Regions from separate parts of the Endozoicomonas montiporae CL-33 genome, predicted to be linked through region 2. Evidence: riboswitches for the same ligand, from Rfam matches in the RefSeq annotation. Region 2 holds a riboswitch; the other holds the start of a gene.

Region 1 (16,254 bases), 1.9 Mb from region 2:
GCCCTCCCATGCGATGGAAAGCACCAGAAAGTTGATGTCTTTCTGGCCGTGCTGCCAGTTGGTTCTGTCCAGGCAGAGCGTGTAAGTTTGCATTGGTAACCAATGAAGTAGCAGCTTCGCAATCGACTGATAACAGAATGTATGCAAGGTAAGAAAGCGCTTCAACCTGCGATAACTGGATTGAGGTTCTGCTGCTGACCAGCTATTCCCGCTGAATATACGTCTTAAGACGTATATTCAGCGGGAATAGCTGGTGTGAAAGAGAGGACAGCAAGCAGTATCACCGTTACGAAGGGAAAAAGCTCAATGAGGTATTATCTTCCTTTCCCAAAGACAAGTGCATGGATCTTGATGTGGAGTGGCCTCAGCTAAGTCAGCGAACCTTTCGCCTTGTTGTGCGCTGGAATGGCCAGAGAGAGTGTTGGGTATTTATTGTCACCAATTTAAGCAGAGATAATTTCAGTTTGGAGCAAGTCTTCTTGGGCTATCGCCTGAGATGGCAGATTGAACTGATATTCAAGGAAGTTAAATCATACGCAGGCTGGCACCGGTTCAATACTAAATTTGCCACTCTGGTTATCAGTCTGGTATTACTGTCGTTTATTTTAGCAACACTGAAGCGATATTTGGCTCATGCAACGGAAGCCGATATGGATGCTGAAATATCGACCCATAAAGTGGCGAAATGTGGCACTCATCTTTTTGGAAATGTCATGAAATCGCTAATGAAAAAAAGCCGGTGCTTGTCTCGTGACCTGAAAAACCTGATTTCATTCTGGGAGAAGAGCGCAAAGCGTGAACACCCGGCCAGAGATAGGCAAACCGGGCGTTCTGTATTAGAGTTGGTCTCAGGCGGTGCTGCTTAATGTCGTCCCTATGTAATATTGCTAAACGACAAGGCCTTGAAAATATAGAGCAATTCTTCAACACATTTCGCCCCGATGCCAAAAGCAATTCTCTCAAAAGAATAATTCAGAGTGGGGAATGGCGTTTGTTCAGAAAAAACTTAATGACAAACTATAACGCAAACCAGAAACTGCTGGATCTTTTCGCACCTGATCTGAACACCAGCAAAGAAGCAGACACGCTCATCAATAAATGAAGGCTGAGCGCATCAGAGCCACCAGCCTTCATAAGTCTTTACTGCATCCACTTATCTTCCAGCTGATCAAAAAATCCCTGCGTCTCTTTCATTTCAATCCAGTGATTGATGTAGTTGATCCAGACCTGATCATCCTGAGGCAACATAATGGAGAGTTGTTTGGCCTTACGGGGCTTGCTGACCGGCACAATGGCAAGGTTAGGATATTTCGCCACCAGCTTTCTGGCTTCCAGATTGGAAGTCACTGCCACTTCGGAACGACCAGACAGTAACTCCTGAAAGTCTCTGGCAGGCGCTTCAACGGTGCGAATGGTTGCATCGGGAAAGTATTCTCTGGCTTCCTGTTCAAACACCGTACCCAGAGTCACTGCTACCCGGACACCGGATTGATTGATGTCACTCCAATGCCGGTATTTATCCAAATACTTTTTTTGCGTAACCGGCACAGTCCCCACAGAAAAGTAACTGTCTGAAAAGCCAGCGACTGTCGCACGCTTCATATTTTTAGAAGCACTGGTGGTCATATCGTATTTATTGGCCTTAAGACCATTAACCAGCGTTTTCCAGTCAGCAGGAACCAGCTTAAGCTCTACGCCCATATCCTTTGCCAGCTCTCTGGCCAGATCAATATCAAAGCCCTGATACTGGTTTGTTGCCGGATTTCTTACCGTCATCGGATCCCAGTCACCGGTGGTTCCCACCCGTAACTCACCACTCTTGAGAATGGACTGGAGCTTGGAGCTGGCATGGGTCATCCCCGTCCACAGTGCTGATGTCAGAACCAGAAAAGCAGAAAATGCTGCCAGTCGAGATGTCTTTTTTCCCTTGAACATATAAAGCGTTTCTCTTGTTATTCATTTCGCTTCAAGGGGAACACCCTAACGTAAAACAGCAATAAAGTCTGCGTCTGTATGTCAGGTTCGGCTTTCACACACAAAACCGTTATGCTTAACCACCATAAAAACTCTAATAAACGGCTGGAGTAGTCTTTTGAAGCCAGTAGCCTTTCGGTTCAAAGCAAGCATAACTCTTCTGACCATTCTGCTGAACGGTTGCAGCAGTGATTACGAGTGGGGCTGGCATGTCCTGTCCCCGCAAACGGAGACGGGAAGGATCAATCTTGGCTTCCTGATGGATGGATTTCTTTTCACCCTTGGTATCAGCCTGATGGCGTTTGTGCTTGCCATGCTGGTCGGGCTGTTGATTGCACTGCCGGGACTTTCGACTCTGAAAGGTTTGCGGTTAATTAACCGCTTCTATGTTGAAACTCTGCGTTCTATTCCGGTTCTGGTGATGATTCTGTGGATCTACTATGGGCTGCCCATTGTAACGGGCATTGAGTTACCTGCCTTTGCGGCAGCTGTGGTGGCCCTTGCTCTGTGTGAAAGTGCCTTTCATGCCGAAATTTTCCGGGGCGGAATACAGGCCGTCAACCCGGGGCAGTTTGAAGCAGCTGATAGTCTTGGGCTGTCGTATGTCAGAAAAATGCAGCTGATCGTTCTGCCTCAGGCTATTCGCAACATGCTGCCACCTTTGGCAAACCAGTTCGTCTATATGCTGAAAATGTCTTCTCTGGCATCAGTCATCGGTGTTCAGGAGCTAACCCGACGTGCCAATGAGCTTCAGGTTTCGGAATATCGAGCCATGGAAATCTATTCGTTTCTGGTGCTGGAGTATCTGCTGCTGGTATTACTTTTCTCGTTTCTTGCCAGAAAGCTGGAAAGACGTATGCAGAAATCCAGCTGAAGACGGCAGGCAGAACACAATATCTGCCTCGATCATCGCTGCTTTAGGAAGGGTGGGGCCAGTAACGTAAATGCACTTCACTGCACAATTCTTCAGCCACTGGACCAATCAACTCTACAGACTGATGGCAGGTCGAAAAGACTTCCTGCCCGGAAATACCAATGCCCGGCCCGGCGATCTGACTTAACACTTCAGCACTGCCACCATAAACCACTTTTCGAATACCTGCCCAGTAAATAGCTCCGGCACACATGGCGCAAGGCTCAGTGCTGGTATAAAGCGTGCATTCGCGCAAAATGTCCGGAGCCAACTGATGGCTGGCATGGCTGACCAGATTCAGCTCCGCATGCCGGGTCGCATCATTTTCAGAAATGATGGTATTTTCTGCCTCTAACAACACCTTGCCATTATGCACCAGCAAGGCTCCAAAAGGGTGATTGCCTGACTCCATTGCGCGGTTTGCCAGCTCGACAGTTCGGGAAATATAGCGGCTGTGCTCACTCATAAGGTTCTACTCAGTCAATTGCAAAACGTGAATCGATCCTGATTGAGTTTAGCCCTGATTTTCAGACACTCTGGCTGGCAGTTCCACTTTCTTTGGCTTCAACGCAATCGTATTGCCCACCGCTATAAAGGCAACGCCGGACAAAGCTGTCAAACTCCACTCATAACCTTCCACCAGCGAAGACAGGCAAAGAGCGACCACCGGAAAAACCACATCTATAAAAGCAGCCCGATCCGCACCGATTTTGCGAATCAGCACAATGTAAGATGACAGGGCACCGACTGAGCCAAAGACGGCAAGATAAATCAGCGAGCAGATATACTCTGAAGAAACACTGAATTCCGGCTTAATGCCCTGAGCCAGTGCAATGAGCGCCACGGTCAGAGAACCATACAGCATGTTCAGCGTAATGGATGGCAACATCGGCAGGTTATCTTCTTCGTTGCGTTCGCAGGCAACACAGCCAATCGACAGTACCAGAGAGGCTATAAGTGCTTGCACTATACCTTTGCCGGAAGCATCAAATACCGATTGAACAGTCAGCTCAGGTAGCATCACCAGTAACACTCCAAAACTGCCCAGAACACCACCTGTCACCACTTTTGCCTCAACGGGCTTCGCCAGCCATAAACGCCGGATGATGACATTGAAGTACAAGACACTGGTGCTCAACACGGCCGTCAGCCCGCTGCTGATGTATCGTTCACTCTCATACACCAGCCAGTATGATATGCCACACAGGCAAGCCCCCTGAAAGAACAGACGTAAATGCTGGGCCATGCTGAAACGTGGAAAGCCGGTTCGCAGGCAGCAGTAAGACGCCAGCAAAACGGACGCCAGAAGAAAGCGGTAAAACACCGACCATAGACTGCTAACCCCTAACTGAAAGGTAATGGCAAACCAGGTTGACCCCCAGATCAGGGAACAAAGTGAAAACAACAAAACAGGATTCATGGTCCGATCTCAAATATTACCCGGGATCTGACTCCTCCCAAGGTAGATTGACTGAAGTCTTAAAGACTCCCTGCCGTAGAGAAAGTTCCATAAAGAAAAAAATCTTTATCTGCCTGAACGGTCAGATATCAAGGTGACGTTTTTGGCCATCCATACCAAAAAGCCATGTCTGTTTTAGCGGTGATATTAATGTGATTTAACACTTGTTTACCTGATAGCGGCTACTACACTTTTGCTGCAATTTATATCGGGTTTCAGCACTCTATCAACATGAAAGATAAATCACTTTTATTTAAAGCGGCATTCACTCTCATACTGGGCTCAATGCAGGCATTTGCCAAACCAACATCGCCTGTGCCTACGCCTAGCACTCCCACATAGGGACGACATTAAGCGAAAGGCCTTGGCAAATAAGGCCTGCAGATAGGCTCACAGGTGACAAGTCTTGCAAGGGCTTTCGCTCAGGTCGCATTATATGGCTCAACAGCAAAGTTCATGTTTATCCCAGTCATAGCTGTAGGCCTTGATTACCAAAGGATTGCTCTTAATGTCGTCCCTATGAGCACTCCCATACAAACTACAGTTGCCTTGCAGGCATTAACGACGAAGTTAGACTACTATCAAGAAAAAGTCAGAGATGAAAATTATAATACATTCCGAATCATGACATGCGGTGAAAATCACCTGCATCACCGATCTGATTTAAGCACCAGACTACTACGATATACTTTTGATTCAAGAGCATCTTCAGGCTCTGATGACAGCGACTACAACCAGACTGCATTTTTAATGAACTACCAGGGAGCAAGCTCCGGGGTATCAAGTTAGCTCTTGAGTAGTTCGCAGCAAGCTGCGGGGAATTAGACCCAAGGCTTCGCATTAAATTTTCATCAGCCCCAGATATACGTTTTCCAAAACCAGAATATCCAAACTTCAGAAAGGACATTCGTTATCCTAAGGCAGTGAGCTTTATCCCTGATCCGAATGCAGACTCACAAAACGCCCCATTAACAGCAGCCGAGACTGAAGTTTTGGAAATCATCCTGCTTCCACCCAGAGTTTCAAAGAACAAACCCGTCGATAAACTCCATATCACACAAGTACGACCCTGATTTCAGAGTCACTGGCTTCTGCCTGATGGCAGAAACTCTGAGTCCTGTCAGTGCAGTGAAGGGGTCACCTCTGACTGATGTGCCGTTGGCCCCGTCTCTCCCTGAAAAATCACCTGCAGTTCATGACATTCGTTTAAAAGCCACTTCTTAGCTTCCACGGTCATATCCAGAAAATCGTAAAACTGGTCGTAGGTGACACCTTTGGTGGTAATCAGGGCATCACTGGACACCAACAGTGCGCCGCCGTTATCCATGATTTCCATAAACAGTTTCATGGTGGGCAACGAAGCATTAAACCGCCCCAGCTCTGCATTCAGCTTCATGACCGAAGACAGCTTCAAATCCATTTCCGTACTGAACAAAATGCCATAAGGTTCGATAAACAGGCGACTGTCCAGAATACCATCCAGCTGCTGCAAAGCCGAAATATGCAGGCCATCGCATTTGTCACACATCCAGAACTCATAACCGGCCTGTCTCAGCCAGGCTTCAATCTGTGCGACGTCCGGTATTAAAAGTTCATGCATGCAACAGCGTCCTGTAAATGGGGTAAATCAGAAGGCGCAGACCATACCTGATTTTACCGGCTCAGGCGATAGCAAAAATAACCGTCCCAGATATCACGCTCTTCTAAACAGCTGGCTTTTTAATCATCTTTTTTGAACGTAAAATCGCCCGGTTTGATCTGAATTCTGTTAGACTGCGCGCCCAGATTATGTAAAAAGGCTTTGCTATGCGTTTTCTGGATCAAGTCCGTGCTGCTGTTCGCAAAAACAACTCCCTCGTTTGCGTTGGCCTCGACCCTCTGCCTGAAAAATTCCCGGCTCATATTCAAGAGCTGAACCAGTCTATTTTCGAGTTCAACAAGTACATCATTGATGCCACGCACGATCTGGTCTGTGCCTACAAGCCTCAGGTGGCCCATTACCATGCCCGCGGAGCTGAAGACCAACTGCAGATGACCATTGAATACATCAAGGATAACTATCCCGATATTCCGGTCATTCTTGACTCTAAACGGGGCGATATCGGCAGTACTGCCGATCAGTACGCCACTGAAGCCTTTGAGCGCTATGGTGCCGACGCCGTCACCATTAACCCTTATATGGGTATTGATACCGTAGAGCCATTTACCCGCTACGAAGAGAAAGGCACCATTTTGCTGTGCCGCACTTCCAACCCGGGTGCAGGTGCTATTCAAAACCTGAAGGTAGGCGACCAGTTCCTTTACGAAGTGATCGCTGAAACCGCCATGAAAGACTGGAACCACCATAACAACATCATGCTGGTTGTCGGGGCTACTAACCCGGATGAATTGAAGCGTATCCGGGCAATCACCGGTGATATGACCTTCCTGGTGCCAGGTCTTGGCGCCCAGGGCGGTGACGTGGAAGCGACGGTTAAAAGCGGCCTGAACAGTCAGGGCGAAGGTATTATTGTTAACTCTTCCCGCGGCATTATTTACGCTGGTAATGATGAGAACTTCGCAGAAGCGGCTCGGGCAGCAGCCATTGAGCTGCGTGATCAGGTAAACCAGTACCGATAACAATTCGCTACAGTCCGGAACTCTGCCGGTTTCGGGCTGTCTGCTACGATGTACCTCAATTTGGTGAAGATACGGAATTCGGATTATGCGTCGATTACAAAGCCTTTTTGACAAAAACAAACAGTGGTCAGCTTCCGTCCGCCAGAAAGAACCGGACTTTTTTGAAAAGCTTTCACAACAGCAGGCTCCCGAGTACCTGTGGATTGGTTGTTCTGACAGCCGAGTTCCTGCTAACCAGATCACCGACCTGCTGCCCGGCGACCTGTTTGTGCATCGCAATGTTGCAAACCAGGTGATTCACAGCGATCTGAACTGTCTGTCTGTTATTCAGTACGCAGTGGACTATCTGAACGTCAAGCACATTATTGTCTGTGGCCACTATGGCTGTGGCGGTGTTGTTGAAGCCACCAAGAACAGCAAGCTGGGCATGATCGACAACTGGTTACGTCACGTTCAGGATGTTAAGCACAAGCACAAGAAAGCGCTGGATCGCATTGCCAGTGACGAGAGTCTGTTCAACCGCATGTGTGAACTGAATGTTCTGGAGCAGGTCGTGAATGTGTGCCAGACCACCGTTGTTCGGGATGCCTGGGATCGCGGACAGGAACTCGCAGTACACAGCTGGATTTACGGCCTTAATGATGGTTTGCTCAGGGATCTCGGTATGTGCGTGACAGCCCCAGAGGAACTGGAATCACTGTACAGTGAATCTGTTGCTTCTATTGTTGATAAAATCGACTGTTGATAAAATCGACGCTGACAGTTAATAAGCGTTGCACTCCCCCATAAACGGCTGTGCCATAAACGTTATCGCACAGCCAGCCTTTACCTCTTCATCCTTTAGCCGTTTTTTTGGTTTATCCCTGCTTAACTTGCTACTCTGTATCCTCAGCAGCTCGTTGCTCAGTTGACTGAAAGCCAATAAAAAAAGAGGAACACAGCCCATGGAGACTGAAAAATATCCTGCCTTGATGCGTCTCATGCACTGGCTCATGGCCATTACCATTCTGGGTCTGATTGGAAGTGGCTGGTTCATGGCAAGTCTGGATCCTGAAGTCGCAACCTACAAATACGATATCTACTTCTGGCACAAATCGTTTGGCGTATTGGCTATGCTGCTGATTGTTGCACGCATCGCCATTCGTCTTTCAAGCAAACATCCAGGCATTACTGAAAGCCTGCCTTCATTCGATAAAGCACTGGCAAAGCTTGCTCATCTGTCTTTGTACCTGTTAATGATCGCAGTACCCGTCAGCGGTATGCTTATGTCAGAATTTGGCGGCAAGCCCATTCCTTTCTTTGGATTGCTAACCCTGCCTGAAGTGATTGAAAACAATAAAGAGATGGCCGGCACTCTGCACAGCATTCACATTTTTATCCCTTACGTATTGCTGGGGATTATTGCTCTGCACGTTCTCGGGGTACTCAAGCATCGCTTTATGGATTCCCCTGAGCACGATTCTTTGAAGAAGATGCTTTAGCCAAGCGCAGCCGGATCATACTCCGGCTGATTAAAAAGAATGCTCTGATAGCAATAAGCCGGAGAAATCTCCGGCTTATTTAACCCTAAAAGTAATCACTAACTTACTTTTTGCCACTGAGATCCACGACCTTTGCCTATTGGCTCCAGCCGCCCCTGTTCACGCAACCCCTGAATCACTTTCTTCACCAGTTCACGACTGACAGTAGGAATCTGCAGGCAGATATCCGCCACAGAGAACGGCTCTTCCCGCTCTTCAATGGCCACCGTAATTAACTGCGATTTTGGTGCCCGGCTGCTTTGCCCCTGCAATGCTTCAACACGCACTTCCAGCTCATCATAAGCCTGGATCAATGCATCAAGAAAGAAGTTGATCCATGGCATAGGGTTATGCGTGCCTTCATGCCAGCCTTTAACGCTACGCTGCAGTGCATCAAAATAAGCTTCCTGATTGCGGGCAAAAATGCGTTCCATACTGATGAATCGTCCAGCCTGATAGCCATTCAGAGACAGCATAATCAGTGCCAGCAAACGGGCAATACGGCCATTGCCATCGCTGAAAGGATGGATACAGAGAAAGTCCAATACGGCACAGCTGACTACCAGCAATGGTTCAACCGTTCGATCCAGAGCACCGTGATACAACTCAACCGTCTTCTGCATAGCGGCAGCAGTCTCTGCCGCTGGAACCGTGCGGTAAAGTACACCTTTTCTGGTACCCGAAGCATCACGCTCGACAATGTCTTTATTGGTCGCTTTCCAGCGTCCGCCTTCATGGGGCAGATAACTGTAAAGCAAGGCATGTAACTGACTGATCAGACTTACAGAAAGATTGGTGTGCTCTGCCGGGTCAACCACCAAATCCAGCACATCATGGTAACCGGCTACCTGACGCTCGACAGGGGTACGCGGGCGAATTTCCTGTAACACCAGTTTGCGAATAATCTCCCGTGGCGCGAGAATATTATCCAGACTGTTGCCGTATTCCACCGACTCCAGTGTTGCCACCTGACGCAATGTATCAAGCACTTCGGGCTGTTGACGAATCACCAGCGGCTGACGCCCGAGAAACTCTCCAAGCCTGCGAAAACGAGCCAGCTGGGAAGCCGTAAAGCGGTATTCAGATAAACGTTCCAGAGTATTCATACATCGAACTCAGTAGCACTCTTTGTGCATAACGGACTGTGCATAACGGATAATATGAGCATAACGGATAATTATCGTTTAACGATCTTAAAAAATAGATCAGAAACTCAATAATAACCAATAAATTCAATAAGCTCCAGAACAAGAATAGAAAACAGCGAAATTGTGTATTAAAAAGGTAATTTAGTTTCTATGGTGTTTTCGTGTGTAAATATTCAACCACGTTTTGAGCCCAGCCAAAGCGCACCACCAGATCAGAAAAACGTTTATCCAGCGATGCCTTTAACAACAGTTTTTTGCCACTGACAGGGTGTCTGACCTCCATTTCAACACAGGCCAGCAGCAGCCGGTCTGCACCAAAGTGCGTTGCAAAGTAACGGTTATGATTGCCTTTACCGTGTTTTGCATCCCCTATAATCGGGTGGGCAATGTGCTTCATGTGACGACGAATCTGATGCTTGCGCCCGGTTCGGGGCCGGCATTCAACCAATGAGTAACGACTTTGTGGATAACGATCGATCGCCACGGGTATTTCAACCGTCGCCAGACGAGTGAATTCGGTGATGGCTTCCTGAGCCGGTTTGTCTGTACGCGCTTTACGATCCGTCATTTTATCCAGCTCTTCTTTCAGGGCATGTTCAACCGTGCCGTACTCCGGCGCATAACCACGCACAACCGTAAGATATTTCTTACTCACACGGTTTGATTCAAACTGCTGTCCCATCTGTCTGGCTATTTCGGAAGACAGGGCAAACAGTAAAACACCGGATGTCGGTTTATCCAGCCGATGCAATGGGTAAACCCGTTGCCCGATCTGATTCCTGACTTCCTGCAGGGCAAAACGGGTTTCATGCCGATCAATCATGGATCGGTGCACCAGCAACCCGGAAGGCTTATTCACAGCAACCAGTTCATCATCCTGATAAAGGATTTCCAGAGGTTCATAGGTTTTTTCAGATACTGCCTTTGTTACGCCTTCATTCATCATTGCCGGACATTCGTTACTCATTCAAAGGGGCGCACGTTACGTATTTGCGACCCGATCAGCAAGCGAATCTCTGATAAACTTGGCGATTTATCAGCAACAGCAATTTGTCATGTCAACGTTATACACCGTTTGCAAAGCCTCCGGCACAGAGGCTGAGAAGGTCGGAACCATGGCTTTCAGCATGGAATCAGAGCTCTGGGAAGGCAACACCGGAGGGCTGGATAAGCAGGCATTTATCAACGCTGCCGAAACACTGCTTTCCGGATCAGGCTTCTGGGCACTGTTGGCTAAGGATCACACCGGTGAAACCGTGGGAGTAATGACGCTCAGCGAGTGTGCAGCGCTTTATGCGGGCGGCCATTTCGGTGAAATTATGGAAATGTACATTGAACCGGAGCATCGTTCTGCCGGAGTGGGCGCAATGCTGATTGATGCGGCCAGAGACTTCGCTAAAAGCAAAGGCTGGCCGTTTCTGGAAGTCGGTTCCCCTGAGCAACCCAAGTGGGCAAGAACCCTGTCATTCTACAAACGACAGGGGTTCAGGGAGATAGGACCAAGACTGGAACTGGCTCTTTGGTGACGTCCTAATGACTTTCTTTCTAATAACTTTTTAATAGCCAGGAACGAAACCGCCCTGACTGCCCAATCCGGGGAACGCCTGACCAATGTTCAGCGTTCTCCTTCCGCGCAAACCCTCTTCAGACTGAACCTGAATAAGCAGCTGAATGTTCTGTACGGAATAGAAAAAGCGTACTGAGCCATCTTCGCCGATCATTTGATCGGCTACCTTCCGGTCATTCACGGTTTTAACCACAACGCGACCAGCCATGACTTTAGAACCATCCGGATAGTAACTTTCCACTTTGACATCACCCGACGGAGAAGCACTGACAACAATGGACAAAGGAAATTTTGCCTGCTGCTTTTCCAGCATCTGACAACCCGCCATAAGAAACAGTAACGACAGAACCGTAATCCGTTTCAGCATTCTATACACCTTCTTATACCAAGTCGTTTAATTTTCGGAGACTCACATGACTTCAAGGTCAGCCAGATCGGCACGCATCAGGTCTTCTCTGCCCAGATCGAAACCCGCTACCGCTATATGCACCTGAAACCAGCGACGCAGCTGCTCCGCATTGCGCTCCTTCGGCCAGCGTGCAGTGTCTTCTTCCCATGCCGACAGCTCATTCTCCATCATATCGCGGGCGTGCTGATCAATAATGATGTTCAGGTCTTCCTCGGTATCCTGTTCATCCAGAAGATAAGCGCCCCCTTCCAGAGACCAGTCTTCAGGCAAATCAGCGCCAAGTGACTTAGCCCAGTCGATAAAGGGTTGGGCTGGTTTGAGGTTAACGACACAACGGTTTACAAACTTCACAATGAAATTCCTTGGGACTAAAACAGCAAATTAACTGCCCCAAGGTTAACGTCTGAAGCATACGCAGGCCAATTTAAAATCAGGCTGTCGATTCTGTGCTGTTTCCGAGTTCAGCAGGGTAGTCTTCTTCTTGTTCTCTGCCTTCCATTGCTTGCCGGTAATGTCCACTGCCTTTCCAGAAAAAGAACGCTCCCAACACCACTGTCACCAGACTCCAGGCCAGAGCGTAACGAATTGACTCTGCGCCATAAGTATCAACGAAAGCATCACTCAATACACCAATCAGGAAAGGGCCAAACCCCATACCCAGAAGGTTAAAAGCAAGCAGTAATAACGCTGAAGCCTGCGCCCGACATTCAGGAGGGGTCAGGTTCTGTGCCGCCGCATAAGTTGGTCCAACCCAGAAACCTGCCAACAGGGTGGAACACATCATAAACAGGATGGCCACCGGAACATTTTTACCCAGAATGGCTACGGTGTCGGTTTCCGGCCAGAGAATAAAACCCATCAGGAAAGGCAACGACAACAGAATACTGATAGCCGGAAACCTCAACTGCCACACAGGGTTTCTGGCAGCCATCCGGTCACAGATGTAGCCACCCAATACGGCACCGATGCCTCCACAAAAAGCTCCGACAAGGCCTAGGTATAACCCTGCTTCTACAATGCTGATGCCGTGTATACGAATCAGAAAACTGGGCGCCCAGGCACCAAGACCAAAAGCCGAAATAGCCGTTACACCAATGGCCAGACTGATATAGCTGAAGGTTGGCATTTTATAAAGCTGCTTCACGGTTCCCCAGAGTGAGTCTTTTGCATCAGGCTGAGGTTTGATGTCACGAACCGGCTCTCGAACGGTAAAATATAAGATGGGTGCCAGCAACAATCCCGGCAAACCAAATACAACGAATACCACACGCCAGCCATAAGCATCGGCAATCATGGCTCCACCAAACAAACCGACCAGAACACCGACATGGGGAGCCGCAGAGTAAATACCCAGCGCCAGTGAACGTTTTTCCTGTGGAAAATAATCCGACAACAATGACTGTGAAGGCGGAGTACCGCCAGCTTTGCCCACTCCGACACCAATTCTGAGCAGGGCCATCTGCCAGAAATTAGCCGCCATACCACATAAAGCCGTAATAGCACTCCAGAGAGTAATAGAGATCGTCAGCACATTACGTCTTGACCATTTATCTGCCAAACGGGCAACCGGCACACCCAGCGATGCATAGAAAATGGCAAACGCAAAACCCGACAACAATCCCATCTGGGTATCAGAAGCACCAAACTCATTCTTGATAGGCTCAATGAGAATGGTCATAACCTGACGATCAACGAAGTTGAAAACATAGGCGATAAACAACACTGCCAGTACATAGTAGCGGTAAGGGTTAGAGTATGAATTCTGCGACATATTATTCTCTTTATTAGTGTCACGGGCTGAATTAGTCTATCGTCAACCTGTCCTTTCTCCATTACATAAACAGATTATATAAGACAGCCTGAAACGTTATTTCTTGACTTGTTAGACAGAATTCATCTAGCATTTTCCATCGTCGTATATTGCGACATGTAGAGGCGCATCGCCTATCAGTAACTCAGTCGAGGTAGACAGCCAATGACGTTGAGTGAAAGGATTCGATGCCGAAGTGCACTGGGCGTCATCCCATTGTGCTGGGGTTGTATTAAACAGGTACAACACTGCCATAGTAACTCCGCCAGGAAGGCAGACATTGAAATTTACTATGGAGCGCTACTGAAGGATGGTATACAACTATTTGCGTGTATACCCCAGTCAGGTTTTAACCTGTCCTGCGGCAGCAGCCTCCATCGTACAAAAAACTAAAGAAGTATTCGATGGCTCTTGATACTTATATAAACTACGCTGATTCAGCGCTTTCTCTGCTACCGCCAGTGTTGGCGATTACATTGGCCATAGTGACACGTAAGGTGTTGCTTTCTCTGGGCCTTGGTATTCTGAGCGGTATTCTTCTGTTATCTGATTTCTCCCTCAGCGCCACGGTGTCTGACACCTTCAGCCGTGTCACCGCACTGGTCTGGTCCGATGGCGCACTGGAAACCTGGAACCTTTACACCATTGGCTTTCTGCTAACTGTGGGTGTCTTGATGGCTCTGGTGTCTGTTTCGGGTGGCACCCGGGCGTTTGGTCACTGGGCACGAAAGCGAATTCAAAATGGTCGTGATGCCAAGCTGGTAACCATCATGCTGGGCGCAGTGATCTTTATCGACGATTACTTCAATGCTCTGCTGGTCGGCAATGTTGCCCGCCCTGTCACTGATCAGTACGGCGTTTCCCGTGAAAAGCTGGCTTACTGCATTGATTCCACATCTGCGCCTGTGTGTGTGGTATCCCCGATTTCCACTTGGGGTGCGTACATCATCTCTCTGCTGGTAGGCATTATTGCTATTCACGGATTGGACGGTAGCAGCGCGCTCAGCGTATTCGTTCAGATGATTCCAATGAACTTTTATGCCATCTTTGCCTTACTGCTGCTGTTGTGTGTAGTCGTCTTTAATCTGGATATCGGACCAATGGCTGCTGCAGAACAACGGGCAGCACAGGGGCAACTCTGGAACCCGGGCAAAGGTCTGCCTGCCGGCGAAGAAGTTGGTCTGCCAGAATTGGAAAATGGTCGGGTTGCGAACCTGATTGCACCATTAACAATGTTGATTGCGCTGGTTGTCGGCCTGATGCTTTATTCTGGTGGTGACGCACTGGCCGCTGATGGTCAAAGCTTCTCGTTGATTGGTGCACTGGAAAATGCTGCGGGCTCCTGGTCCATGTTTGCAGCTGGACTGACGACAGCTATCGTATCCACCATCTGGTTTGCTGCTCAGGGCGTTACCGGTTCTGATCTGCTGCTGGCGATTCGCACCGGCATAAAGTCCATGATGCCTGCCGTTTATATTCTATTGATGGCCTGGACTATTGCCGGTGTTATCTCTGACATGGGAACGGGTAGCTATCTGGCAAGTCTGGCTGAAGGCAACCTGCCAGTTGCTGTTGTACCTGCTCTGATTTTTGTACTGAGTGCCTTTGCTGCTCTGTCAACCGGTACCAGCTACGGCACCTTTGCCATTATGCTGCCCATTGCGGCAAACCTTGCAGGCGCTCTGGACGCCAGCCTGATGCTGCCAAGTATGGCTGCCGTATTGGCCGGAGGTGTATTCGGTGATCATTGTTCACCGATCTCTGATACTACAATCTTGTCGTCTACAGGTTCTGGCTGCCACCACATCGATCACGTGGCAACCCAGCTGCCCTACGCTGTGATTGCCGCTGTGATTGCCATCGCCAGTTACCTGGCACTGGGTGTGACAGGTTCTATTATTGCCGGATTACTGTGCGGACTGGTGCTTCTGGCATTGACCGTTGCCGTACTGACTCGTCGGAGCACAAGTCAGCAGCCACAGTCGGCTTGATGTCGCCTTTCTCAAGTTAAGATGGCCGGGCTCTTTAGCCCGGCTTTTAATACTCTCTCAGACATACTGCCCGGCACAATGTCCGGACGCCCAGGCCCACTGAAAATTAAAACCACCCAGATGGCCTGTCACATCCAACACTTCACCGATAAAAAACAGATTTGACTGAAGCCGGCTTTCAAAGGTTTTGGAAGAGACTTTATCGGTTGATACTCCACCTAAGGTCACTTCGGCTTTTTTATACCCTTCGGTGCCACTCGGGATTAGTTCCCACTCTTCCAAAGCCTCTGCCAGCTGTTCCAGTTCAGCGTGACTGTAGTGATTCATTGTCTTATGACCACTTTCAGTCATCAGTCGCAGCTTCCCATGCTGACATAAAGCCTGAGCCAGTCGTTTAGTCATATGTTGAGAAATAATAGTGTAGGTTGCAGCCCTAGGTCGTTGTTCCTGTGATTCCTTTAACCAGTCATAAATAGCCATACCCGGTAACCAGTTTATTGAAACCTTGTCGCCTTCATTCCAGTAAGAAGACACTTGAAGAATAGCTGGCCCGCTGACGCCACGATGGGTAATCAACAGATTTTCACGGAAAGACTGTCCATTACAACTGGCAATCACTTCAGCACTGACACCGGACAGTTCAGCAAAGTGATCCAGCCATTTTTTTGGCATGGTGAAAGGCACGAGGGCAGGGCGCACAGGAATCAGCTCATGTCCAAACCGTTCAGCCACTTCATAGCCAAAGCCGGTTGCTCCCATGGTGGGAAAAGAAAGACCGCCTGTTGCTATGACCAGTGACTGGCAGACAAATTCGCTCAGTGTCGTATTTAATTGGTAAACAGGT
Region 2 (16,254 bases):
ACCGTCCAGATCGTGACGAACCATACGCACCATGGTCACCGCCAAGCCAATCAGACCACCGTAGACCAGAGAGTGAACGACGTCGGTGTTTTCAAAAGCGCCCAGAACAGAAAATGCTTCGCCTGCTTCAGACAATGCAGCGCCACCCGTCGCAATCAGAGAAGCAGTGGTAGCTACCACCAGAGTGACCACCGGAATCACCAGATCAGATACCGTTCCTTTAGAGCTTCGGCCCAGCTCAACACTGGCACCCGGAGGATTCCCCTTACGGGCATCATAAAGTTCACCAGCACGGGCACGACGTTCATGAGTGCGCATCGGGCCAACGTTCAGATCCATCCAGGCACTGCAGATCACCAGAGCCAGAGCAAACACGGCGTACAAATTCATTGGTACCATGGCAACAAAGGCAGAAATGGCACTGATATCCGTAATTTCATGGGTCGCCAGAATGGTACCAATCAGGGCGATAATATAGGCTCCCCAGCTGGACACTGGTGTAATAACACAGACAGGCGCTGCTGTAGAGTCAATCAGATAAGACAGTTTGGCACGAGACACGCCATGACGATCGGTCAAAGGGCGGCTGATATTACCCACAGCCAGACTGTTAAAGTAATCATCAATAAATATAATCACACCCAGCAGAACCGTCAGCAGCTGCGAGCCCTGACGGGTTTTTACCCGTGCACGGGCCCAGTCACCAAAGGCGCGGGCACCGCCGGAAATATCAATCAGGGTGGTAATCACACCCAACAGCATCAGAAACAGCAGAATGAAAACACTGTCTACATTGATGCCTTCCTCCCAGAAAACAGCAACAAAGCTTTTACCGATGTAGGTGAGAGAGTCCAGCGGGCTGTAGCCGGTGAGCAAAAGGGTACCGGTGAGAATACCCGCTCCCAGGGACAGAAGTACTTTACGGGTAAGAATCGCCAGCAAAATAGCGACAACCGGGGCGGTCAGAGATAATGGCGAATGACTAAAACTTAATAAATCCATAAAACTGATCTCGTAATAACAAGTCATTCCATAGGCCGTTATCCATAACAGACTGTTCAGTTGAACTTGCAGGTGTCAGATCAGGAGGCAGTTGGATGAGAAGCACGACGGGTTTGTTCATACTTCTATTTGCGTGACGCACTGATGGTTCAAACACCAGACCACGCAGACTTCCAGTAGCTCTCCACAGTTAAAAACCGTGACAGTAGTACACCTCTTCGATGCACCACCAGCGGACCGACATGACCATCGTATCCACTTCGGCACTTTTTCCTTTCATCCGGTTTACTGGCTGAAATGCTCAGACCAACGGAGTCACCCTACTCCGGATTACTATTAAAACAGTGCGCCTCTACTTTCTAGTTCAAGAGTTCTCGTTCAAGAGTACTCATTCAAGAGGATCACAGGCAGGGACGTAGCGACGGCTTCCTGCCACGTCACCCCTGATGGAAGACTATTATGCACAATGATCACAGCCTGACAACCGTGACCAGCACAAAAACTTCTCCCATTCCCTGAAATAGATCAATATTCTAGCAAAAGGTTCCGTAAATTAATGTTTTTCAAACACTTTTTAACTAAAAACCCCCGCCATACAGGATGACGGGGGATCAATAGTACAACTCATTTACCTTTACTGCTCAGCATAGCGACAGGCAAATCACTCCCATTCGATGGTCGCAGGCGGCTTACTGGAAACGTCGTATGTCACACGAGAGACATGCTCAATTTCGTTAATAATACGACCCGATACTTTTTCCAGCAGCTCATAAGGCAAATGCGCCCAGCGTGCGGTCATAAAGTCAATGGTCTCTACTGCTCGCAGAGCAATCACGTACTCGTAACGACGACCATCACCCACAACACCCACAGATTTCACCGGCAGGAATACCGCAAATGCCTGACTGGTCTTGTGATACCAGTCCGCCTTGCGCAGCTCTTCAATAAAGATGGCATCGGCACGACGGAGAATATCACAGTATTCCTTCTTCACCTCGCCCAGCACACGCACACCCAGACCTGGTCCCGGGAACGGATGACGGTAAACCATGTCGTACGGAAGACCCAGCTCCAGACCAATCTTGCGCACTTCGTCCTTAAACAGCTCACGCAGTGGCTCAACCAGCTCCATCTTCATGTCTTCCGGCAGACCACCCACATTGTGGTGAGACTTGATCACGTGCGCTTTGCCGCTTTCTGCACCAGCCGACTCAATCACGTCCGGATAGATGGTACCCTGCGCCAGAAAATCAACACCATTCAGAGCCGTTGCCTGCTCATCAAACACCTCAATAAAAGTGTTACCGATGATCTTGCGCTTGGCTTCCGGCTCATCCACACCTTTCAGCTTGCCCAGGAACAGATCTTCAGAATCCGCACGAATCACGCGCACACCCATGTTTTCCGCGAACATGGACATCACCTGATCGCCTTCGTTCAGGCGCAGCAGACCATTATCAACAAATACACAGACCAGCTGATCACCAATCGCCTTGTGCAACAGTGCCGCCACAACGCTGGAATCCACACCGCCAGACAGACCCAGCAGTACCTGCTTGTCACCTACCTGCTCACGCACACGGGCAATAGCGTCTTCAATAATCTGACCCGGTGTCCACAGCTTTTCACAACCGGCAATATCCACCACGAAACGCTCAAGGATGCGATGACCCTGCTTGGTATGGGTCACTTCAGGGTGGAACTGAATGCCATAGAACTGTTTTTCTTCACAGGACATAGCTGCAATCGGGCAGGATTCAGTAGAAGCGGCCAGCGCAAAGCCTTCCGGCAACTGGCTGACCTTGTCTCCATGACTCATCCATACATCCAGACTCAGACGGCCGTGATCACAGATATGGTCTTCAATGCCATCAAACAGACGACTCTTTTCCTCCAGCGTCACCTGGGCATAACCAAACTCACGCAGATTGGAGGTCGATACTTTACCGCCCATCTGTTCAGCCATGGTCTGCATACCGTAGCAGACACCCAGAACCGGCACGCCCAGATCAAAAACAACGTCTGGCGCCCGAGGGGAATCATCACCGGTCACCGATTCCGGGCCACCGGACAGAATGACAGCCTTAGGAGCGAATTCGCGAATTTTCTGTTCATTCATATCGCACGGATGCAATTCACAGTAAACACCGATTTCACGCACTCGACGGGCAATCAGCTGCGTATACTGGGAACCGAAATCCAGAATCAGAATTCGTTCAGCGTGAATATCCTTAGACATTGCGTTAGACATTGCGTTAGACATAGTCTTCTCAAAACAGCCTTGGGCAAAAGAAAATGACTGCAAACAGCCAATCATTTCCAACATTTATATGGAAACTAAAAGCAGAACAGCCGGAATAAATCCGACTGTTCTTTAATGTATTCAACTGAAGTCAGCCAACACGATAGTTCGGTGCTTCTTTGGTAATCGTCACGTCGTGTACATGAGATTCCTTCATACCGGCATTGGTCACCCGGACAAATTCCGGCACCGTGCGCATGGTCAGCATATCGGCAGAACCGGTGTAACCCATTGCTGCACGCAGACCACCCACCATCTGGTGAATAATGGCATTCAGCGGGCCTTTGTAGGGCACACGACCTTCAATACCTTCCGGCACCAGTTTTTCTGTGCCGTCTTCCGTGCTCTGGAAATAACGGTCACTGGAGCCTGAAGCCTGAGCCATGGCACCGAGTGAACCCATACCACGGTAAGCCTTATAGCTTCGACCCTGAAACAGCTCAACTTCGCCCGGCGCTTCTTCCGTACCGGCCAGCATACTGCCCAGCATCACCGTACCGGCACCGGCCACAATCGCCTTGGCAAGATCACCGGAGAAACGGATACCACCGTCTGCAATGACCGGAATATCAGTACCTTTCAGAGCCTCAACGACATTGGCGACTGCGGAAATCTGCGGCACTCCGATACCGGTTACAATTCGGGTGGTACAGATAGAACCCGGACCAATACCCACTTTGACGCCATCGGCTCCGGCTTCAGCCAGCGCCAGTGCTGCTGCACCCGTAGCGATGTTACCGCCGATCACCTGAACGTGCGGGTAAGTCTCCTTGACCCAGCGAACGCGATCAATGACACCTTTGGAGTGACCGTGGGCCGTATCAACAATGACCACATCAACACCCGCTTCAACCAACGCAGCAACACGCTCCGGTGTTTCCGGCCCGGTACCTACAGCAGCACCGACACGCAGCTGACCATGGTCATCTTTACTGGCGAGAGGATAGTCTTGTGCTTTCTTGATGTCTTTAACGGTCATCATGCCGACCAGGCCAAAGCTTTCATCAACGACCAGCACTTTTTCAATGCGGTGTTTGTGCAATAACTTGCGCACTGTTTCCTGATCTGTGCCTTCTACAACCGTCACCAGACGGTCTTTAGGGGTCATGATCTGGGACACAATTTTGTCCAGATTAGAGACAAAACGAACGTCACGGCTGGTTACAATACCCACCAGGTCGTCACCGTCCAGCACTGGTACACCGGAAATCTTGTGCTTCCCGGTCAATTCCAGCAAATCACGCACCGTGGCTGAAGAATCAATAGTGATCGGGTCTTTCACCACACCACTTTCATGCTTCTTAACCTTGCGAACTTCATGCGCCTGCTGCTCAACGGTCATATTCTTGTGAATAATACCAATACCGCCTTCCTGAGCCATGGCAATCGCCAGACGAGCTTCAGTCACTGTATCCATAGCAGCAGAGATCAGAGGAATATTCAGCTCAATGTCACGGGTCAGACGGGTTTTAAGAGAAACATCATTCGGGAGGACTTCGGAATAACCTGGCAAAAGCAGGACATCATCGAAGGTGAGGGCTTCTTGGGCAATTCTCAGCATTACCTGTTACCGATCCAGTACGTTGATAAAAATCGCGGATAAAATTTCTGGGATCCTACCGCAGTCCGCATTCCTATCAAACGCAGAATACCTTGAAATTATTCGAATGCCAATACAAAAAAACCGCAACTTCTCGGTTGCGGTTTTTGCAGAATATGTAATTTTCTCTTTATTATCAGAGTATTACATCACAATACCGGAGATCACAAAGCCAGCGATCACGGAGAAGATGATCGACATCAGACCCGGCAGCATAAAGCTGTGGTTGAACACATACTTACCGATCTTGGTGGTTCCGGTGCTATCAAAGTCGATGGAAGCAATGATCGGACCGTAGTTAGGCACAAAGAAGTAACCGTTTACCGCAGGGAACATAGCAATCAAAGCACCCGCTGGCAGACCCAGAGCCACACCCAGAGGCATCAGGGTACCGGTGGTGGCGCCCTGACTGTTCACCATCACAGACAGTACAAACAGTGCGATAGCAAAGGCCCATGGGTACATGCTGACCATTTCGCCGATGCCGGACTTCAGCATAGCGTCGTGGGCACCGAAGAAGGTGTCACCCAACCAGGCGATACCGAAAATCGCGATAACCGCACGCATACCAGCGATGAATACATCACCACGGGTCACATCAGCAACATTGATACCGCAGAACGCCACCATGGCCGCACCGGCACACAGCATAATGATTTCAATGGTGTGAGCCATACCCATGCGGGCACCGGACTCAAATACAGGACGCAGGGACGGGAACGCACCCATTACCACTACAGATACAGCCGCCAGCAGGAAGATCGCCACAGACTTCTTGGCACCCGGCTTCAGTTCTTTAACCAGATCACCAGACTCTTCTTCCATCTTGGCGCGGAACGCAGGATCCTGCATACGCTTCTGGAATTCAGGGTCATCTTTCAGCTCTTTACCCAGCTTGTTGGTCACCAGCGCCGCCAGCCCCAGACCGATCACCGTCGAAGGAATGGTGATACCGAGAATAGTCGCCAGGGTCACGCCCTCAAAACCACTCAGGAAGCCCAGCATGGCAACAGTCGCCGCCGCAATCGGGCTGGCAACAATACCCACCTGGGAAGCAATAACCGCCATGGACAGTGGACGCTCAGGACGAACACCAGTACGACGGGATACTTCAGCAATCACCGGCAGTACAGAGTAAGCTACGTGACCCGTACCGGCAAACATGGTGAATACATAAGTCACCGCAGGTGCCATAAAGGTGATACGCTTAGGATTCTTACGCAGAATTTTTTCAGCGACCTGAACCAGATAATCCAGACCACCCGCAGCCTGCATACACGCAGCAGCAGACACCACAGCAACAATCATCAGCATAACGTCAATCGGCGGGCTGGTTGGCTGCAGACCGAAGACGAAACTCAGAATGGCAAGACCCACACCACCCATCAAACCAAGACCCACACCACCAATGCGGGCACCGATCAGAATACAGGCCAGAACGACCAGAAGTTGCACAAGAAACATAACAATCCTTAACAGGAAACTAAAAAACAGTTAACGTCTGAATTGTAAGCATTACGTATTAATTAACATATTAGTGATAACGTATTAATTATTAGGTAATTTCCGTTGCTTTTCAGTGATATAGACGGAAATACGAAGACATTTTCAAACACCACCAAGCCTGAGCCGAATAATGCGCGGTCAAAACTTATACAATTTTTCTGACGACTCATTCTCACAATCGTCAACACATCGCCCACTGACTGTCACAGAACTGAACAGTCGTAGTCGCCGCATGCTGGAAACGCATTTCGGCAATGTTCGCGTTGAAGGCGAACTGTCGGCACTGGCACGCCCACGTTCCGGACACTGGTACTTCACTTTAAAAGATGCCAATGCGCAGATACGCTGCGCCATGTTTAAAAACCGAAACAGCGGCCTGAAATTCTCGCCAACTGAAGGCATGCAACTGCTTCTGAGAGGAAGGGTCAGCCTGTACGAAGGGCGCGGCGACTACCAGCTGATTGTGGATCACTTGGAAGAAGCAGGTGCCGGAGCCCTGCAACGGGCTTTTGAAGCATTGAAAACCAAACTGGCCGACGAAGGGCTGTTCAGCGCAGAACGCAAAAGAGAGATTCCGGCACTACCCCGCCATATCGGCGTAGTCACCTCGCCCACCGGAGCAGCCATTAAAGACATAGTGGCGGTACTTAAACGACGCTTTCCTGCCATTAAGATCACCATCATTCCTGCTGCGGTTCAGGGCAAAGGTGCTGCCCGAGAGATCGTTGATGCCATCACTCTGGCAAACCGGATGCCCAACCTTGATGTATTGATTGTGGGCAGAGGCGGCGGATCACTGGAAGATCTCTGGCCTTTTAATGAAGAAGCTGTTGCCAGAGCCATAGCCGGTAGCCAACTTCCGGTTGTCAGCGCCATCGGACATGAAATTGATTTTACTATTGCCGATTTTGTTGCTGATTACCGGGCACCCACACCTTCAGCCGCCGCAGAAATTCTTAGCCCTGACCGACAGGAGTGGCTGCACAAACTGGATATGCTGCATCGCAAACTCAACATCCATATTCAGCACAAGCTGCAATCCACCAGCCAGTCACTGGACAGCATCAGCCTGCGCCTGAGGCACCCGGGTGAACGGCTGCGAGAACACCACCAACGCCTGAACGACCTTGAAATACGATTGCATCAGGGTATGAGAATTTCACTGCAACAGCAGTCCGGACAGGCTCAACAGCTACAAAACCGGTTATTTCAACAATCCCCGGACAGATTACTCGAACAGATAAGACATCGCACTGAACAAGCATCAGAAAACCTGCAACATCTGGTGCAACAAAAGCTGGAACGCCGCAATCACCAGCTACAACAACTATCAGGACATTTGAACGCTGTCAGCCCGCTTGCCACGCTTTCAAGGGGTTACTCAATCGTACAGAAGGATGAAGGCATCATCACAACGGCAGACTCACTCAAGCCGGGAGATCAGATCACTGCCCGCTTCAGCTCAGGCTCAGCAGCCTGTACGGTGGACACACTTTATCCAGAAATATCAGAAACCTGAAGCCAGCACTTAAAAGGAAGAACCCCAAAACCAGAAAGACCGCGATTGATTCGCGGCCTTTCTGGTTACAGCAACAGTCTGTTTTCTATCGGTAATGAACAGCAATCCATAGAGAATCCTGATCCGGGTCGGTCCACTCCACCCGATGTCGCAAATGCGCAGGCAGGTATAGAGTATCGCCGGGAGCCAAACGAATCAGCTCTGGCTTTCCTTCTATTTTTATTGCCGCAGCACCGGTCAGAAGAACCACCCATTCGTGCCTCTCCTGATCATACCAATCGCCCTCAGGCGTCACATGCCCTCTGGAAACAATGCGTTCAATCGTTACGTCTTTACCTTCAGCCAGCACCTCGATAAATTCCTGAGGTAGTGACCGGGGAACATTGTTAAACAGATTCATTGTCATCTCCAGAAAGCACTTGCCAACCTTTACTCTAAAACATCAAGGCTTCAGGACGTACCTTTTCTGCGCGACTGCACCTTCTTCTTTTTCTTGTTCAGCTTTTTCTCACTGACTTCAATGGTACGGCGCTTATGGGTCACCTTGCGGCCTTCACCGGTATTCTTGCGATGCTCGCGCTTGCGATCCTCGTACGGGTTCTCACTGGTGCGGAACTCAATACGAATCGGTGTTCCCATGATTTTCAGTACTTTACGGAAGGTATTTTCCAGATAACGTTTATAAGACGCTGGCACTTCTTCCGTCTGGTTGCCGTGAATGATGATCGTTGGCGGATTCATCGCACCGGCATGACAGTAACGCAGTTTGATTCGACGGTTACGCACCATGGGCGGTTGATGAATCTTCACCGCATCTTCCAGAATACGGGTCAGTTGATTAGTGGACAGCTTGCGGGTAGCACACTCATAAGCTTCATCAATGGACTCGTAAAGGTGACCCACATTGGTACCGTGGAGCGCAGAGATCATATGAATCCGGGCAAAGTTGATGAACTCAAGGCGACGTGAAAGCTCTTCCTTCACCCGCTTGCGTTCTTCTTCCTTCATACCGTCCCACTTGTTGACCGCAATCACAACGGCACGACCGGCATCCAGAACAAAGCCCAGCATATGCAGGTCCTGTTCCACAATACCTTCACGGGCATCCACCACCAGTACGACCACGTTGGCATCTTCAATGGCTTTCAGGGTTTTGACCACCGAGAACTTCTCGGCAATCTCATGCACCTTGCCACGACGACGCACACCGGCCGTATCAATCAGCGTGTACTCCTGACCAAACCGCTCGTAAGGAATATAAACGCTGTCCCGGGTAGTACCGGCCTGATCGTAAACCACCACCCGGTCTTCACCCAGCAGACGGTTAACCAGTGTGGATTTACCCACATTCGGACGACCGACAATACCAATCTTGATGCCGCGAGCTTTTACGGTTTCCGCTTCGTATTCTTCATCAAACTCTTCAGGGTTGAGCGCCTTGTTTTCTTCCAGTACGCCATCAATCATGCCGCGCACGCCACGACCATGAACCGCAGCGATATGGAACGCTTCACCAAAACCCAGTACGGCAAAATCGGTCTCAGCCTGATCGGCATCGATGCTGTCAGTTTTATTCAACACCAGGTGGTAGCGTTTGTTCTGTTTGCGCAAATGATCCGCAATCATTTCATCAGCAGCGGTCAAACCTGCACGGGCATCCACCAGGAACAAGACAATGTCCGCTTCCCGAATAGCCGCCAGAGACTGCTCAGCCATAACAGAATCAATACCTTCCTCATCACCACTGATACCGCCGGTATCAACAACAATATAAGGACTGGCACCGATTTTACCTTCACCGTATTTGCGGTCGCGGGTCAGACCGGCAACATTGGCTACCAGCGCATCACGGGAGCGCGTCAGACGATTAAACAGGGTGGACTTACCGACATTAGGGCGCCCCACCAGAGCAATAACAGGAACCATACTTCTCTTACCATAAACGTTGCCAGATGACTTTCTGACTACGAGCTTTTCGGACTTCAGGCTATTCGGACATTAAACTATTCGAACACCAAGCCACGCTCCGAAAGCTTCTGAACAGAAAACCATCAGGCAACATTTCAATAGAAACAACAACGCAAGTACAGTGACTTTCGCAGCTGTTTTAAAAACACAAAACGGGCTGAACCTGTTCAGGATTCAGCCCGATGAGAGACAAACAACCGGAACCAGCTGATTCCGGTTATAAATTATTTTAGAAGCTACTTACGATAGCTACTTTTGAGCAAAGGCATACAGCTTGCCTTTAGCATCCAGCACCAGCAACAGATTCCCGGCAGAGACTGGCTGCGACCTGATCGCAGTACCCACCTTATAGCGGCCTGCCATACTGCCATCCACCTGGGACAGGAGGTGCACGTAGCCATCCAGATCGCCCACTGCAACATAGCTGCTGTAAGCTGCCGGCGCACTCACCTGACGATACTCCAGCTGATCCTGACGCCAGCCAACCGCACCGGTTCGCTGATCAATGGAGCTGACATAGCTGTCCTGATCCGTCAGGTACAGAGAGCCAAAACCGGAAGACATCGGCTTGTAACTGGAAATCTCACGATTCCAGCGCACCCTGCCACTGTACATATCCAGTGCAGCCGCATTACCCTGATAGCTGACCATAAATACGTTATCACCCACAATCAGCGGCGATGCATTAATATCAACCATTCGTTCCAGTTCCGAGGAACCCTTAGGTAATGCCACCTTGCTGGCCCAGAGCGGCGTGCCGTCTTCAATGCGATACGCCCGGGCTTCACCACTGTGGAACCCGGCAAACACCGCACCACTTTCAATCCGTGGCGAGCTGGAACCCCTTAATGTCAGAGCAGGCTGCAGATTCTCCTGCGTCCAGACAATCTCGCCGGTCTCAGCGTTAATCGCCGATACGGTGTCATCAATGCTCTGCACAATAACCGTATTGCCACTCATCTGAGGGATCGAAATCACTTCACTGCTAACACGGGTTTCCCAGAGGTCGCTACCATCTTCAGCACTCAGAGCCAGAACCCGGCCATCGAGCGTACCCAGCAGCAGCATGCCCTGCATGGCATTGATACCACCACCTACCTGAACGCCCAGCTTGCGGTTCCAGACCCGTTTGCCTGATTCCAATTCCAGCGCGGTAACGGTTCCATTAGCACCAGCGGTGTAAATGACATCACCAAACACGGAAGGCAACAGCTGTTCATAGCTGTCTCTGACACCTTCACCGATGTTATGGGACCAGACCTGCTTCATTTCGACACTGGCTTCAAAGCTGGTCAGGGGTTTGGGGGTACGCACCTCCTCGTCATCCTTGGAGAACATACCACAGGCTGTCAAACCCACTGACAGAGTAACCACCATCAGCGACCTGAAAAACCGTTCCATGCATTAGCCCTCTTGTACGTTAGCTGCCAGATCGTCCAGTTTAAATTGCAGTATTGGCAGGGACTCGCCATGATCACGAGCCGCATCCAGCGCTTTCTGGTATGCATCGCGTGCCTGATCCAGCTGACCCAGAGCCACGTAAGCATCACCACGAACACCTTCAACAGTCGCTACAAAGGCCTCGTCCGCTTTTGCCTTGGCAAGAACATCCAGAGCCGCCTGAGCATGTTCGTCACCCTGACCCAGAATGACACGAGCCAGACGGGCACGAGCCACCTGCTCTACCTCAGCTTCAGGCTTGTTATTCAACACCCACTCCAGAGAGGCGCGTGCCGAGTCCAGATCATTCTCCAGCACCTGTTGCTGCGCCTGAATCATGGTGGCAAACGACGCGTAACGTGTACCGCTGTAGTCATCCTGAAGGCTGCTGACCACATGAGTCATCGTGCTCTTCTGATCTTCAGACAGCGTTTGAGCCATCTGACCAGCCTGTGTGGCCTCCAACAGATTCTGGTACAGGGCAGATGCGGCAGAAGCCGTTTCATACTGATGCTTCTGGTAACCCTTGTAACCAAAAATAACCGCCATGGTAATCGCCACACCATAAACGGCTGGCTTACCGTATTCAGACCAGACGCGTTTAAGCAGCTCAATTTCTTCTTCGTCAGTACGGTTCACACTCTTACTCCTGAGAAACCTTTTCTAATCATCTTAACTGTCGGGCAACGTGCCACATCAAACAGCAGATGTCAGGGTTATTTTGCCTGCAGATACTCAATCGCTGCATTCACGTCCATCGTTTGCTGAGGCTCGTCACTGTTCAGTGGTTTAACGGTGACTGAATGGTTCGCCAGCTCGTCCTCACCAATAATCAGGGCAATATCAGCGCCACTACTATAAGCACGCTTCATCTGTCCTTTGAAACCACCGCCGCAGTTCACCTGCATGCGCAGTTCCGGCAAGCCATTGCGAAGGGTTTCCAACATTGGCATGGCACGCCCGCTAACGCCTTCACCACGGGTCACCACTGCAACATCAATGGTTTTACTGACACTGTCCGGAATCAGATTCAGGGTTTCCAGCAACAGCACCAGGCGTTCGATACCCATGGCAAAACCTACCGCAGGCGTTGGCTTACCACCCAGCAACTCAACCAGAGCGTCGTAGCGCCCGCCGCCACAGACGGTGCCCTGAGCGCCCAGACTGTCTGTAATCCATTCAAACACGGTTCGACTGTAGTAATCCAGCCCTCTCACCAGCGTCGGGTTGACGACGTATTGAACACCGGCAGCATCAAGAATGCTTTTCAGGGTTTCAAAGTGCTCTCTGGACTCGTCATCAAGATAGTCCTGCAATACAGGCGCATCTTTTACGATCTCCTGAGTACGTGCATCTTTGCTATCCAGAATGCGCATCGGATTGATGCTCAGGCGACGCTGACTGTCTTCATCCAGTTCAGATTCGTAGCGGCTCAGGTATTCAACCAGAGCGGTACGATAGGCCTTACGCGCTTCCAGCGTCCCCAGCGTATTCAACTCTAGCCGAACATGCTCAGTCAATCCCAGTTCTTTCCAGAAGCGGGCAGTGAGAAGAATCAGTTCAGCATCAATATCTGCGCCGGCCATGCCAAAGGTTTCAACACTAAACTGATGAAATTGACGATAGCGACCTTTTTGAGGACGCTCATAGCGGAACATCGGACCTGACGTCCACATGCGTTGAACCTGATTATAAAGCAGCCCGTGTTCTATCGCCGCTCTCACACAACTGGCGGTTGATTCCGGGCGTAAAGAAAGACTTTCACCGTTGCGATCATTAAAGGTGTACATCTCTTTTTCTATGACATCGGTGCCAGCACCAATACCACGGCAGAACAGATCAGTGGGCTCAACGATCGGCATACGAACTTCACTGTAGCCATAATGGGCCATCAGCTGCCGAAACTTACCTTCAAGATACTGCCATGCCGGACTCTGACCTGGCAGGAGATCGTTCATGCCACGAATAGCTTTCAGTTGCTTTGCCAACTTCTGACGTCCTCTCAATCCTCAACTATGCCAACCAGACAGGCCGGTCGGACAAAGGGAGCAACTATAACGGTTCCGGCTTAATGATAACAGTCAAAATACTGATTAACCGGCATCTTCAGAGCCAAGCACCAGACTGACCACATTACGACCCGGTTCCGAGGCCTTCACCTCAACCGGTTCACCATTGAAAGTTACCGACTGCACACCCGCCACGTTACCAAACCGAACCTGAATGGTATCAGGCACTTCCAGATCCAGACTGGAACCCGCTTTCTGCACATCGGTATAGAGACTTTTACCCGCCATATCACGCACCTGAATCCAGCAATCCTCAATAAAGCGAATCACCAGATGCGTCATACCCGGCAGTGCCGGTTCCACAGGAGGAACAATTGCTTGTGCTGTAGTCTCAACCGGATTAACAGTCTCAACCGGGTTAACGACTTCCTGAACCGGAGCCTCTGACGCAACGACCTCTGCAGGAACTATTTCGTCTTGACGAGTATCAGCCACGGGCTCACCCAGGTCATCAGGCATCAGAACAGCAGGGTCTGGCTCAGTCACCTGAGGCAAAATCTCTGGCTCGACAGCCACAGGCTGAAGAGCAGCAGTATCAGGCAGCGATGGGGCTACAAGTTCTGCAACGTCCGTTTCCGAAGCCGCATCGGTGCGTCCTCCGCCCCAGTTGTAATAACTAAAAGCTACCACCAGCAGAATGGAAACAATACTGACCACTCCACCAACACTCACCACCGGCGATACATGGCGGCGAATTTCTACATCCTTCCCCTCGGAAAGCCTGGGGGTTTCCTTACCGTTGTCACCGGTAAACTGATCGAAGTGATGGATAATTTCATCCGCATCAAGCTCTACCAGTCGGGCATAACTTCGCAGGTACCCCCGGGCGAACATCAGCCCCGGCAGTTTATCGAAAGCATTCTGATCAATAGCAACAATATAAGATGCAGGAATTTTGAGGAGGTCCGCCACCTCTTCCGGTGTCAGCCCTTTTATCTCACGGGATCGTTGTAGCCTCTCACCGGGAGACAGGGTACCTCTTTCTTCTGCCTGAGCGGATTTTTGATCGTGCGCCGACTGAATATCGGCATTTACTGTTTCATCCAAGAGGCTTTCGCTTTCTGTTTCGGTCTTTGCTTCTAATAAGTCAGTAGTCATAACTGCTTCGACTCCGGGAATCCCACCCCGCTTTTGAGTTGGGATAATAACGCTGCAGCTCATCAGCATAACGGGCTGCTGCGCTGTTGTCGCCGTTAGCTCTTGCCAGCCTGATTCCCAGCTGCAGGCTACGCTCATTTTGCGACGACATTGTGACAAATGTCTGATAATGCTCCCAGGCCAGAGGGTACTGTCCCTGTTCATAGAAAAGAGACGCCAGCTCAAGCCTGGCCCTGGGTAAATTGGCATTCAGTTTCAGGGATTTTTCAAAATTCTGCCGAGCCCTGTCGCGCTGCCCCTGCTGCAGTGCAACCAGCCCCATATTCTCGAAAACGCGACTGCGCTGAGGATAGCGGACATCATCTCCAGCCAGTGTAAACTGACGGTAAGCTTCGCTCAAACGGTTCTGACTGAAAAGAAATGCACCATAGTTGTTGTGTATTTCAGAAGAGCCGGAACTGAGAGAAAGCGCCTTGCGGAACGATTGTTCTGCCAACCTGTTCTCGCCCTGAAGCTGATAGACGAGAGCAAACATAGCATGTACATCAGACGAACCTGGTTGAATTTCCAAAGCCCGGTTCAACGGCTTAATGGCATTCTCCGTATACCCTTCCTGCACATAGCCTCTGGCGAGATCAATATAGCTACGCACAGCCTGATTTTCATCCGTCTGCCGGCCACCTGTTGACACACAACCGGTTAATACAACCGCCAGCATTGCACACATGAAAGCTGAACAAGGCTTCCTTCTTGCAGTCATGCTACTCCCCTGATTATTAGTATTGCCCGCAAAAGACAGTGCAACCTTATTGAGAAAGAGCACTGCCTTATCAGGGCTTATTCAGGCTTCCAGCTGCCTTGCTTCAATATAGCGCTGGCTTCGGCGTGTTCGGTCATTCACCTGTCCCACCAGCTGACCACAGGCAGCATCAATATCATCCCCACGGGTTTTGCGTACCGTTGTATTAAAACCGGCAGCCTGCATTCTTTCCTGAAAACGACGAACCGCATTATTGCTGGGTCGGTCGTAACCGGAATGAGGGAATGGATTAAAGGGTATCAGATTCAGCTTGCAGGGCACATCTTTCAACAACTCAATCAGCTGTTCGGCTTGCTCAGGCTGATCATTCACACCTGCCAGCAAGGTATACTCAATCGTCACCACACGACGGTTGTCCGGTAGTGAATTCATGTAAAAATCAATAGCATCCATCAATTGAGCCAACGGATACTTCTTATTGATCGGAACCAGCACATTACGAAGTTCGTCGTTGGGTGCATGCAGCGATACCGCGAGTGACACATCGGTCACTTCACCCAGCTTGCGCAGCATGGGCACCACACCGGAAGTACTCAGTGTCACCCGACGCTTGGAAAGACCATAACCAAAGTCATCCATCATCAGATTCATGGCATCGACCACATTATCGAAGTTCATGAGTGGCTCACCCATGCCCATCATCACCACATTGGTAATGCGACGATCGATTTTAGCAGGCACGTTACCAAAGTGCCGGGCTGCTACCCAGACCTGACCAATGATTTCGGCGACCGTCAGATCCGAGTTAAAACCCTGCTTGCCCGTTGAACAGAAGCTGCAGTCCAGCGAGCAACCTGCCTGAGAAGACACACACAATGTGCCACGATCCCCTTCCGGGATGTAAACGGTTTCTACACAACTGCCACTGGTCACCCTGACCACCCATTTACAGGTACCATCCTCAGAAAAATGACTGCTGACAATTTCAGG

What was found. A riboswitch is a leader RNA that binds a small molecule or an ion and turns the genes downstream of it on or off. The one in region 2 is predicted to bind lysine.
Region 1: another riboswitch for lysine. It lies ahead of EZMO1_RS00900 (Na+/H+ antiporter NhaC family protein); the one in region 2 lies ahead of EZMO1_RS09595 (Na+/H+ antiporter NhaC family protein).

The regions. Positions count from the first base shown of each region.
Region 1 covers NZ_CP013251.1:192,349-208,602, reverse strand. The annotation lists gene EZMO1_RS00995 (IS4 family transposase) at 1-147, opposite strand, end outside; gene EZMO1_RS00990 (transposase) at 342-866, shown strand; gene EZMO1_RS00980 (transporter substrate-binding domain-containing protein) at 1,141-1,935, opposite strand; gene EZMO1_RS00975 (amino acid ABC transporter permease) at 2,093-2,848, shown strand; gene EZMO1_RS00970 (nucleoside deaminase) at 2,892-3,353, opposite strand; gene EZMO1_RS00965 (DMT family transporter) at 3,402-4,307, opposite strand; gene EZMO1_RS00955 (YbjN domain-containing protein) at 5,467-5,946, opposite strand; gene pyrF (orotidine-5'-phosphate decarboxylase) at 6,153-6,965, shown strand; gene can (carbonate dehydratase) at 7,051-7,710, shown strand; gene EZMO1_RS00935 (cytochrome b) at 7,910-8,446, shown strand; gene EZMO1_RS00930 (Fic family protein) at 8,545-9,591, opposite strand; gene truC (tRNA pseudouridine(65) synthase TruC) at 9,782-10,600, opposite strand; gene EZMO1_RS00920 (GNAT family N-acetyltransferase) at 10,659-11,159, shown strand; gene EZMO1_RS00915 (hypothetical protein) at 11,190-11,567, opposite strand; gene EZMO1_RS00910 (hypothetical protein) at 11,610-11,960, opposite strand; gene EZMO1_RS00905 (spinster family MFS transporter) at 12,040-13,380, opposite strand; lysine riboswitch at 13,532-13,730, shown strand; gene EZMO1_RS00900 (Na+/H+ antiporter NhaC family protein) at 13,824-15,410, shown strand; gene EZMO1_RS00895 (BaiN/RdsA family NAD(P)/FAD-dependent oxidoreductase) at 15,468-16,254, opposite strand, start outside.
Region 2 covers NZ_CP013251.1:2,078,914-2,095,167, reverse strand. The annotation lists gene EZMO1_RS09595 (Na+/H+ antiporter NhaC family protein) at 1-1,002, opposite strand, end outside; lysine riboswitch at 1,172-1,365, opposite strand; gene guaA (glutamine-hydrolyzing GMP synthase) at 1,664-3,241, opposite strand; gene guaB (IMP dehydrogenase) at 3,396-4,865, opposite strand; gene EZMO1_RS09580 (anaerobic C4-dicarboxylate transporter family protein) at 5,049-6,368, opposite strand; gene xseA (exodeoxyribonuclease VII large subunit) at 6,541-7,929, shown strand; gene EZMO1_RS09570 (cupin domain-containing protein) at 8,015-8,329, opposite strand; gene der (ribosome biogenesis GTPase Der) at 8,380-9,855, opposite strand; gene bamB (outer membrane protein assembly factor BamB) at 10,147-11,298, opposite strand; gene EZMO1_RS09555 (YfgM family protein) at 11,302-11,976, opposite strand; gene hisS (histidine--tRNA ligase) at 12,054-13,325, opposite strand; gene EZMO1_RS09545 (helix-turn-helix domain-containing protein) at 13,431-14,504, opposite strand; gene pilW (type IV pilus biogenesis/stability protein PilW) at 14,494-15,264, opposite strand; gene rlmN (dual-specificity RNA methyltransferase RlmN) at 15,346-16,254, opposite strand, start outside.